DNA from 2 places in the Cellulosimicrobium sp. 22598 genome. Region 2 is predicted to be linked to the other one. Evidence: predicted binding sites of a transcription regulator. Region 2 holds the regulator's gene; the other holds the start of a gene.

The links. Region 2 encodes LexA, which represses DNA repair genes until DNA is damaged. Its sites were predicted from a motif close to TCGAACANNTGTTCGA; they were not measured.
Region 1: a site for LexA is predicted at 2,180-2,195, ahead of ruvA (Holliday junction branch migration protein RuvA). Genes of this name have one in related genera too.

What each region holds. Positions count from the first base shown of each region.
Region 1 covers NZ_JBQEMZ010000001.1:418,148-422,461, forward strand. The annotation lists gene yajC (preprotein translocase subunit YajC) at 1-168, opposite strand, end outside; gene ruvB (Holliday junction branch migration DNA helicase RuvB) at 378-1,430, opposite strand; gene ruvA (Holliday junction branch migration protein RuvA) at 1,457-2,095, opposite strand; gene ruvC (crossover junction endodeoxyribonuclease RuvC) at 2,251-2,820, opposite strand; gene ACTJIY_RS01920 (YebC/PmpR family DNA-binding transcriptional regulator) at 3,031-3,792, opposite strand; gene pdxT (pyridoxal 5'-phosphate synthase glutaminase subunit PdxT) at 3,799-4,314, opposite strand, start outside.
Region 2 covers NZ_JBQEMZ010000006.1:91,659-95,972, reverse strand. The annotation lists gene ACTJIY_RS08335 (ATP-dependent DNA helicase) at 1-349, shown strand, start outside; gene ACTJIY_RS08330 (L-lactate dehydrogenase) at 396-1,406, shown strand; gene lexA (transcriptional repressor LexA) at 1,563-2,297, opposite strand; gene ACTJIY_RS08320 (LysM peptidoglycan-binding domain-containing protein) at 2,631-2,993, shown strand; gene nrdR (transcriptional regulator NrdR) at 3,422-3,961, shown strand; gene ACTJIY_RS08310 (aldo/keto reductase) at 4,031-4,314, opposite strand, start outside.

The sequences.
Region 1 (4,314 bases), on a different contig from region 2:
GACGTCGACGATCGTGCCGAACATGCCGGAACCCGTCATCACCTCCTGCCCGGGGGCGAGGTTCGCCCGGAAGTTCTGGGCCTCGCGCTGCTGCTTGCGGGTGCGGCTGGTCATGAGGAACATCGCGCCCGCCGCGAGGGCGAGGATGAGGATGAAGCTGATATCCATGACGGAGTCTCGTGTCCTGTTCTGTGCGGGATCTGCGCGCAGTCTAGGCGTGCGCGCACGGTTCACCAACGAGCCGTCCCGCCGGGGAGTTCCGCCCGCTCGGGCCCCACCCATTCTAGGACCACGTTCGGCGCACCTGTGACCGTCGTCACGGGACGCGCGCCGGACGCGCGGACGGGCTCGCCTCCGGGCTCCCGACGGGACCGCCGTCAGGCGTCGAACAGGGTGCCGCCCTCGCGCGGCGGCGTGAGCCCCAAGTGCGCCCAGGCGGCGGGCGTCGCGACCCGGCCCCGGGGAGTCCGTCCGATCAGACCTTCGCGCACCAGGTACGGCTCGGCGACCGTCTCGACCGTCTCCGCCTCCTCGCCGACCGTCACGGCGAGCGTCGTCAGCCCGACCGGGCCGCCGTTGAAGCGCGTGCACAGGGCCGTCAGGACCGCCCGGTCGAGGCGGTCCAGGCCGATGGGGTCCACCTCGTAGACCTCGAGCGCTGCGCGCGCGGCCGCGAGGTCCATGCTCCCGTCGCCGCGGACCTGCGCCCAGTCGCGCACGCGCCGCAGCAGGCGGTTGGCGATGCGGGGCGTGCCCCGCGAGCGACCGGCGATCTCGCGCGCGGCGTCCGGGTCGAGCACGACGCCGAGCAGCCCGGCGGACCGGGAGAGCACGCGCTCGAGCTCCTCGCTCGAGTAGAAGTCGAGGTGCCCGGTGAACCCGAACCGGTCGCGCAGCGGCGCGGGCAGCAGGCCCGCGCGCGTCGTGGCGCCGACGGCGGTGAAGGGCGGCAGCGAGAGCGGGATCGCGCTCGCGCCCGCGCCCTTGCCCACGACGACGTCGACCCGGAAGTCCTCCATCGCCATGTAGAGGAGCTCCTCCGCGGGGCGCGCGAGGCGGTGGATCTCGTCGATGAAGAGCACCTCGCCCTCCTCGAGCGAGGACAGGACGGCCGCGAGGTCCCCGGCGTGCTGGATCGCCGGCCCGGACGTGACGCGCAGCGACGTCCCGAGCTCCGCCGCGATGATCATGGCGAGCGTCGTCTTCCCGAGCCCGGGTGGCCCGGACAGCAGCACGTGGTCCGGCGAGCTCCCGCGGGCGAGCGCGGCCTGGAGCACGAGCGAGAGCTGGTCGCGCACGACGGCCTGCCCGACGAACTCCTCGAGCCTGCGGGGGCGCAGCGCCGCCTCGGCGGCGCGCTCGAGGTCGTCCGCTCCCGCCGCGACGATCCGCTCGGACGAGAACGTGCCGTCCTCGCCGAAGCCGTCCACGCCCACCTGGTCGAAGTTCGCCACGGTCAGCCCCTCGGTCCGCCGAGGACGCGCAGCGCGGCACGCAGCGCGCCGGCCACGTCGGGCGCCTCGACGACGTCGACACCGGCCTCGGCGAGGACGGTGGAGACGGCGTCGTCCGCGGCCTTGAGGTTCCAGCCGAGCCCGACGAGCGCCTCGACCACCTGGTCCCGACGGTCGTCGACCGGGCGCGGGCCGGTCCCGGTGGCCGGCGCGCCCGCCTCGGGGGCGTCGGCCCCGGTGGGCGGCCCGAGCTTGTCGCCCAGCTCGAGCGCGATCCGCTGCGCGCCCTTGGTACCGATGCCGGGGACACGCACCAGGGCGGCGATGTCGCCACCTCCCACGGCGCGTCGCAGGGCGTCGGGCGTGTGCACCGCGAGCATCGCGAGCGCGAGCCGCGGCCCGACGCCGCTGACGGTCTGGACGGTCTCGAAGACGGTCCGCTCGTCGTCGTCGGCGAACCCGTAGAGGGTGAAGGAGTCCTCGCGGACCACGAGGCTCGTCGCGAGCCGAGCGTCCTCGCCCACGCGCAGGCCCGCGAGGGTCGCCGGCGTGGCGTGCACGAGGTAGCCCACTCCCCCGACCTCGAGCACGGCGCGGTCGAGCTGGACGCTCGCCACGACTCCGCTCAGCGACGCGATCACCCAGGCTCCTCTCCCGGTCGGCTCCGCCGACCTGGTCCGATGGTCCGCCGGCGCGACGACCGCGGACGGCGCCGAGAAGGTGTGTCGAACACCCGTACGACCGCGGTCACTCTAGCAAGGTGCGCCCACGCCCGGGCCGACCGACACGGGCGCCGTCAGCGCGGTGCCCGCCGGGCCTTCGCCGCGTGCTCGGCCGCGGCCCAGGCGCGCTGCGCCGGCGTCAGCTCGTGCCGCTCGCCGCCCTGGAGCGCGCCCGAGGGTCGCCACAGGTGGCAGATCGCGAGCGCGAGCGCGTCGGCGGCGTCCGCGGGCCTCGGCGGCTCCGCGAGCCCCAGGATGCTCGCGACCATGCGCTGGACCTGCTCCTTGCCCGCGCGCCCGCTCCCCGTGACCGCGGCCTTGACCTCGGACGGCGTGTGCAGCGCGACGGGGACGCCCCGCTTTGCCGCGCCGACCATCGCGAGACCTGCGGCCTGGGCCGTGCCCATCACGGTCCCGACGTTGTGCTGGGCGAATACGCGCTCGACCGCGACGACGTCCGGAACGTGCTCCTCGAACCACGCGTCGAGCCGCTCCGCGATCCGCAGCAGCCGCAGGTCCACGCTGAGGTCCGGGTCCGTCCGGATCACGCCGACAGCCACGAGCTCGGCCCGCCGCCCCCGGGCGGAGTCCACCACCCCGACACCGCACCGGGTCAGCCCAGGATCCACACCGAGAACGCGCACCCCGCTACCCTCCCACGAGCCGACGACGGAACCTCGCCGCCTCGCGGGCACGCACCGAGGTGAGCCGACACCGGCGGGGTGGGTGGGACGCGCGCGGTCGTGGCGGGCCTGGCGGGAGCCGCGAGGGACGAGCGGCGGATGGTAGACCGCGCCCGTCCCACCCACCCCGCACCCAGGGCGACCAGATCTCACCTCGGGCGAACCCAGCGGTCAGTCGTCGTTCTCGAGCTCCGCCATGACCTCGTCCGACGCGTCGAAGTTCGCGTAGACGTTCTGCACGTCGTCGCTGTCCTCGAGCGCGTCGATGAGGCGCAGGATCTTGCGCGCGCCGTCGGCGTCGACCTCGACCTCCATGGACGGGTGCCAGATCGAGTCGGCGGAGTCGTACTCGAGCCCCGCCTCCTGGATCGCCGTGCGCACGGCGACGAGGTCGCTCGCCTCGCACAGGACCTCGATGACCTCGCCGGAGTCGGTGACCTCCTCGGCGCCCGCCTCGAGCGCGGCGAGCATGACGTCGTCCTCGGTCACGCCGTCCGACTTCGGCACGACGACGAGGCCCTTGCGCGAGAACAGGTACGACACCGAGCCGGGGTCGGCGAGGTTCCCGCCGTTGCGGCTGAAGGCGAGGCGCACCTCGGAGGCCGCACGGTTCTTGTTGTCCGTGAGGCACTCCACCAGCACGGCGATGCCGTTGGGGCCGTAGCCCTCGTACATGATCGTCTGGTAGTCGACGGCGTCGGCGCCCGTGCCGGACCCGCGCTTGACGGCGCGGTCGATGTTGTCGTTGGGGACCGACGACTTCTTCGCCTTCTGGATGGCGTCGAACAGCGTCGGGTTGCCCGCGGGGTCGCCGCCGCCCGTGCGCGCCGCGACCTCGATGTTCTTGATGAGCTTCGCGAAGAGCTTGCCGCGCTTGGCGTCGATGGCCGCCTTCTTGTGCTTGGTCGTGGCCCACTTGGAGTGCCCTGACATGCGTTCCTACCCCTTCGCGATTCTGACGAACAGCTCGTGCACGCGCGCGTCCCCGGAGATCTCCGGGTGGAACGAGGTGGCGAGCAGCGATCCCTGCTGGACTGCGACGATCCTACCGGCGGCGGCCGCGGGGATGCCGGGCGCCTCGTGATCGGGGATGCGGGCGAGCACGTCGACGCCAGGGCCGACCTCCTCGACCCACGGCGCGCGGATGAACACCGCGTGCACGGTGCCCGCCCCCTCGGCCCCGGCGCGACCGCCGTCCTGGGGGGCGATGCCGGCGAACGCGAGGTCGGTCTCGAACGAGTCGACCTGCCGGCCGAACGCGTTGCGCCGGACCGTCACGTCGAGCCCGCCGATGGTCCGCTGGTCGGCCGTGCCGCCGAGGATGCGGTCCGCGAGCAGGATCATGCCGGCGCACGAGCCGTAGACCGGCAGGCCCTCGGCGATGCGTGCGCGCAGCGGCTCGTCGAGCTCGAAGATCCGCAGGAGCTTCTCGATGGTGGTCGACTCGCCCCCGGG
Region 2 (4,314 bases):
GCAGGGCGTCGACGTGCCCGGGCCGTCGTGCCAGCTCGTGCTCATCGACCGGATCCCGTTCCCCCGTCCGGACGACCCGGTGAAGTCGGCCCGGGCGCGGGCGGTCGAGGCGGCGGGCGGCAACGGCTTCATGCAGGTCTCCGCGACGCACGCCGCCCTCCTGCTCGCGCAGGGCGCCGGCCGGCTCGTCCGGTCCACCACGGATCGAGGCGTGGTCGCGGTCCTCGACCCGCGTCTCGTGACCGCGCGCTACGGCACGTTCCTCACGCGGTCCATGCCGGGGTTCTGGCAGACGACCGACCGCGACGTCGCCACCGGTGCGCTCCGGCGCCTCGCCGCCCTAGGCTGAGTCCTTTCCGCGGTCTTCACGATTCCAGCGACTTCACGGAGGCGACATGACGACGAGCACGTCCCCGCAGGGCACGGGCGACGCGAGCACGGGTGGGCCCGGAGGGGGAGCGCGGACGACCAAGCTGGCGATCGTCGGCGCGGGTGCGGTCGGGTCGACCCTGGCGTACGCGGCCCTCATGCGCGGGGCCGCGCGCACCGTGGCGCTCCTGGACGTGAACCGGGCGAAGGTCGACGCGGAGGTGGCGGACCTCCAGCACGGCATCCAGTTCATGCCGATGGCCCGGGTCGAGGGGTCGGACGACGTCGCGGTGTGCGCGGGGGCCGACGTGGTCGTCGTGACGGCCGGGGCGAAGCAGAAGCCGGGCCAGACGCGGCTCGACCTCGCCGAGGGCACGATCGGCCTCATGCGGACGATCCTGCCGGGTCTCGTGGAGGTCGCCCCGGACGCGGTCTACGTCATGGTGACCAACCCCGTCGACATCGTCACCTACGCGGCGCTCAAGTTCTCCGGGCTGCCGCCGTCGCAGCTCTTCGGCAGCGGGACCGTCCTCGACTCCTCGCGGCTGCGCTTCCTCGTGGCCCAGCACTGCGGCGTCGCGGTGCAGAACGTCCACGCGTACATCGCCGGCGAGCACGGCGACAGCGAGATCCCGCTGTGGAGCTCGGCGACCATCGGCGGCGTCCCGCTCCTCGAGTGGCCGGGCCTGGGCGGTCGCGGTCCGCTCACGGCGGACGTGCGCGACGACATCGCGCGCGAGGTCGTGCAGTCGGCCTACCGGATCATCGAGGGCAAGGGGGCGACGAACTACGCCGTGGGGCTCGCGGGCACGCGCATCATCGAGGCCGTGCTCGACGACGAGCACCGCATCCTGCCCGTCTCGACGCTGCTCGACGGCGCGTACGGGCTCGACGACGTGTGCCTCTCGCTGCCGACGCTCGTCGACCGGCGCGGCGCCACCGAGCGGGTCGAGGTCCCGCTGTCCGACGCGGAGCTCGCCGGGCTGCGCTCGTCCGCCGAGTCGCTGCACGCCGTCGCCCGGCGCTTCGGTCTCTGACCGACCGGTTCGCCGGCGGGTCCGGAACGGCGTGAGAGCCGGGTGGTCGACGACCACCCGGCTCTCGGCGCTTCCGCCCTCGAGGTACCGGCGCCCGCCTCGTCCGCCCCGCGAGGGACCGCTCGGGAGGGTGCGGCGACGGACGGTCCGTGCGGCTCAGAGGCTGCGCAGCACGGAGACGACGCGGCCGAGGACCTGGGCGTCGTCGCCAGGGATCGGGTCGTACGCGGCGTTGTGCGGCATGAGCCAGACGCGACCGTCCGCGCGGCGCAGGGACTTCACCGTGGCCTCGCCGTCGATCATCGCCGCGACGATCTCGCCGTTCTCCGCGACGGGCTGGCGGCGGACGACGACCCAGTCGCCGTCGCAGATCGCGGCGTCGACCATCGAGTCGCCCTGCACCCGCAGGAGGAAGAGCTCGCCCTCGCCGACGAGCTGGCGAGGCAGCGGGAAGACGTCCTCGACGACCTGCTCCGCGAGGATCGGGCCGCCGGCGGCGATGCGGCCGACGACCGGGACGTAGGACGGAGCCGGGTGCGCCTCGTCGTACGCGGGCTCGGGCGCGGAGCCCGCTGCCGTGAGCGGGGTGGCGCGGCGCGCGTCGTCCGGCTGGACGACCTCGATCGCGCGGGGGCGGTTCGGGTCGCGACGCAGGAAGCCCTTGCGCTCGAGAGTCGTGAGCTGGTGCTTCACCGACGACGGGCTCGTCAGGCCCACGGCCTCGCCGATCTCTCGCATGCTCGGCGGGTAGCCGCGCTGCTCGACGCACGCGCGGATGGTCTCGAGCACGAGGCGCTGGCGCGGCGTGAGCCCGTCACCCCCCGCCGACCCGTCCGGGAGCTCCCGCACCTCGGCGAGCCCCCGTGCCCTGTCCGTGCCTCGTCCCGCCATGGTCGCTCCGCCTTCGTCCGTCGCGGCCGCCGACGCCTCCCGGGCGTGCGGCCTCCCCTCCCCGGGGCGTGCGCTCCGGGACCTCGGTCGCCCCTCCGGGTCCGAGCGGACATGTCCGGCGAACCGACCTGACCCCAGGCTAGGGGAGGTTGCGACACGAATCAAACACCTGTTCGAGCATGTCTCGACTCTGTCGGTCGTTCGTGATAGACCTTCGTACAGGTGTTCTACGTACACGTGTTCGACCGACCCGGTCGGCGCGGAGGCGAAGGGCTCGCGGCGTCCGATCGACCGGGGAAGGCGATCGGGCCCGCGGGCCGGGACGGAGCAGGCATGGATGCGATGGCGATCTCGACGGTCGGGCCCCTCGGCCCTGCGGGCGGGGCGACGGGGCGTGCGGAGGAGCGGCCGCTGCGGCTCACGCGCCGGGGCCGCGTGGTCCTCGTGCTCCTGGCCGCCGCGGTCCTGCTGCTGGCCGCGCGGGTGGGCGTCGCCGTCGCGAGCGGCCCGGGCGAGCCCGTGGAGGTCCGGGTGCACGTCGTGAGCTCGGGGGAGACGCTGTGGGAGCTCGCGCAGGGGGTGGCGGCGCCGGGAGAGGACCTGCGCGACGTCGTGAGCGGGCTCGCCGAGCTCAACGGGCTCTCGTCCTCGGGCCTCCAGGCCGGCCAGAAGATCCTCCTCCCGGCGTCCGCCTGAGGCCGGCTGGGCGCCCTCGGTGCGGACGCGAGAGCGCGCTGTGACGCAGGACACGGGCGAAACCGGTCCCCGTGCGGTGCGCAGGGGTTGCGGCATCATTTAGGTCGCCCTAAGTTAGTGTCACCTCACAACGCCGGCTGGGGGGCTGGGCGGACGAGGTGAGGAGCGCGCGGTCCACCGCGACTCCTGTGCACGTCGCCGCGCGTGAGGCGAGTCACGCGCGAGATGGGGACGGGGGCGTCCCGACGGGGGCGGTCGACCACGGCCGCCCCCGTTCTGCCGTCCACGAGCCCCGGTGCAGCCGTCTGCGCGCCGACGACGCGGCGGGCGCGAGCGGCCGGCGTCGGAGGCGTGTTGCACGGTCCCGCCGCGACGGCATACGTTCGTCGCGCCGACCTGTCGGCGCGAACCCCGCGGAGGAGCCCGCCATGCACTGCCCGTTCTGCCGCCACGCGGACTCCCGCGTCGTCGACTCGCGCACCTCGGACGACGGCGCGTCGATCCGTCGGCGCCGCCAGTGCCCCGAGTGCAACCGCCGCTTCACGACGATCGAGACCGCGAGCCTGTCCGTGGTCAAGCGCTCCGGCGTCACGGAGCCCTTCTCGCGCGAGAAGATCGTCAACGGCGTGCGCAAGGCCTGCCAGGGGCGACCCGTCAACGAGGACGACCTCGCGGTGCTCGCGCAGCGCGTCGAGGAGACCATCCGGGCGAGCGGCAGCGCCGAGCTCGACGCGTACGAGATCGGGCTCGCGATCCTCGGGCCGCTGCGCGAGCTCGACGAGGTCGCCTACCTGCGCTTCGCGAGCGTCTACCAGGCGTTCGACTCGCTCGAGGACTTCGAGAGCGCGATCACGTCGCTGCGCGTCGAGCGCGAGGAGCGCGAGACGGCCGCGGCCCGGGCCGAGGAGGGCTCGAGCGGCACCGCTCCGGGGGCGGACGTTCGCGGGGAGGTCGCACCGCACGCCTGAGGCCGCACGCGCGAGGGCACGTCGCGGCCCCGGCAGGGGTCCCGCGTCGTCGGCGCGCGTCCGGCGGGCCTACAGGTCGCTGGACCGCGACGCCCAGATGTTGATGCCGGTGTCCGCGGGCAGCGCGTCGACGGCAGCGAGCTCCTCGGCGGAGAGCGCCGGCGCGTCGAGCGCGGCGAGGTTCTCGTCGAGCTGCCGGGTCGAGCTCGCGCCGAGCAGCACGGACGTGACGCGCTCGTCCCGCATCGCCCAGAGGATCGCCGTCGTGGCGAGGCTGCGCCCGTGGGCGCGGGCGAGGTCGTCGAGCCGGCGGACGTGGTCGAGGTTCGCCTCCGAGAGGAACGCCGGTCGGA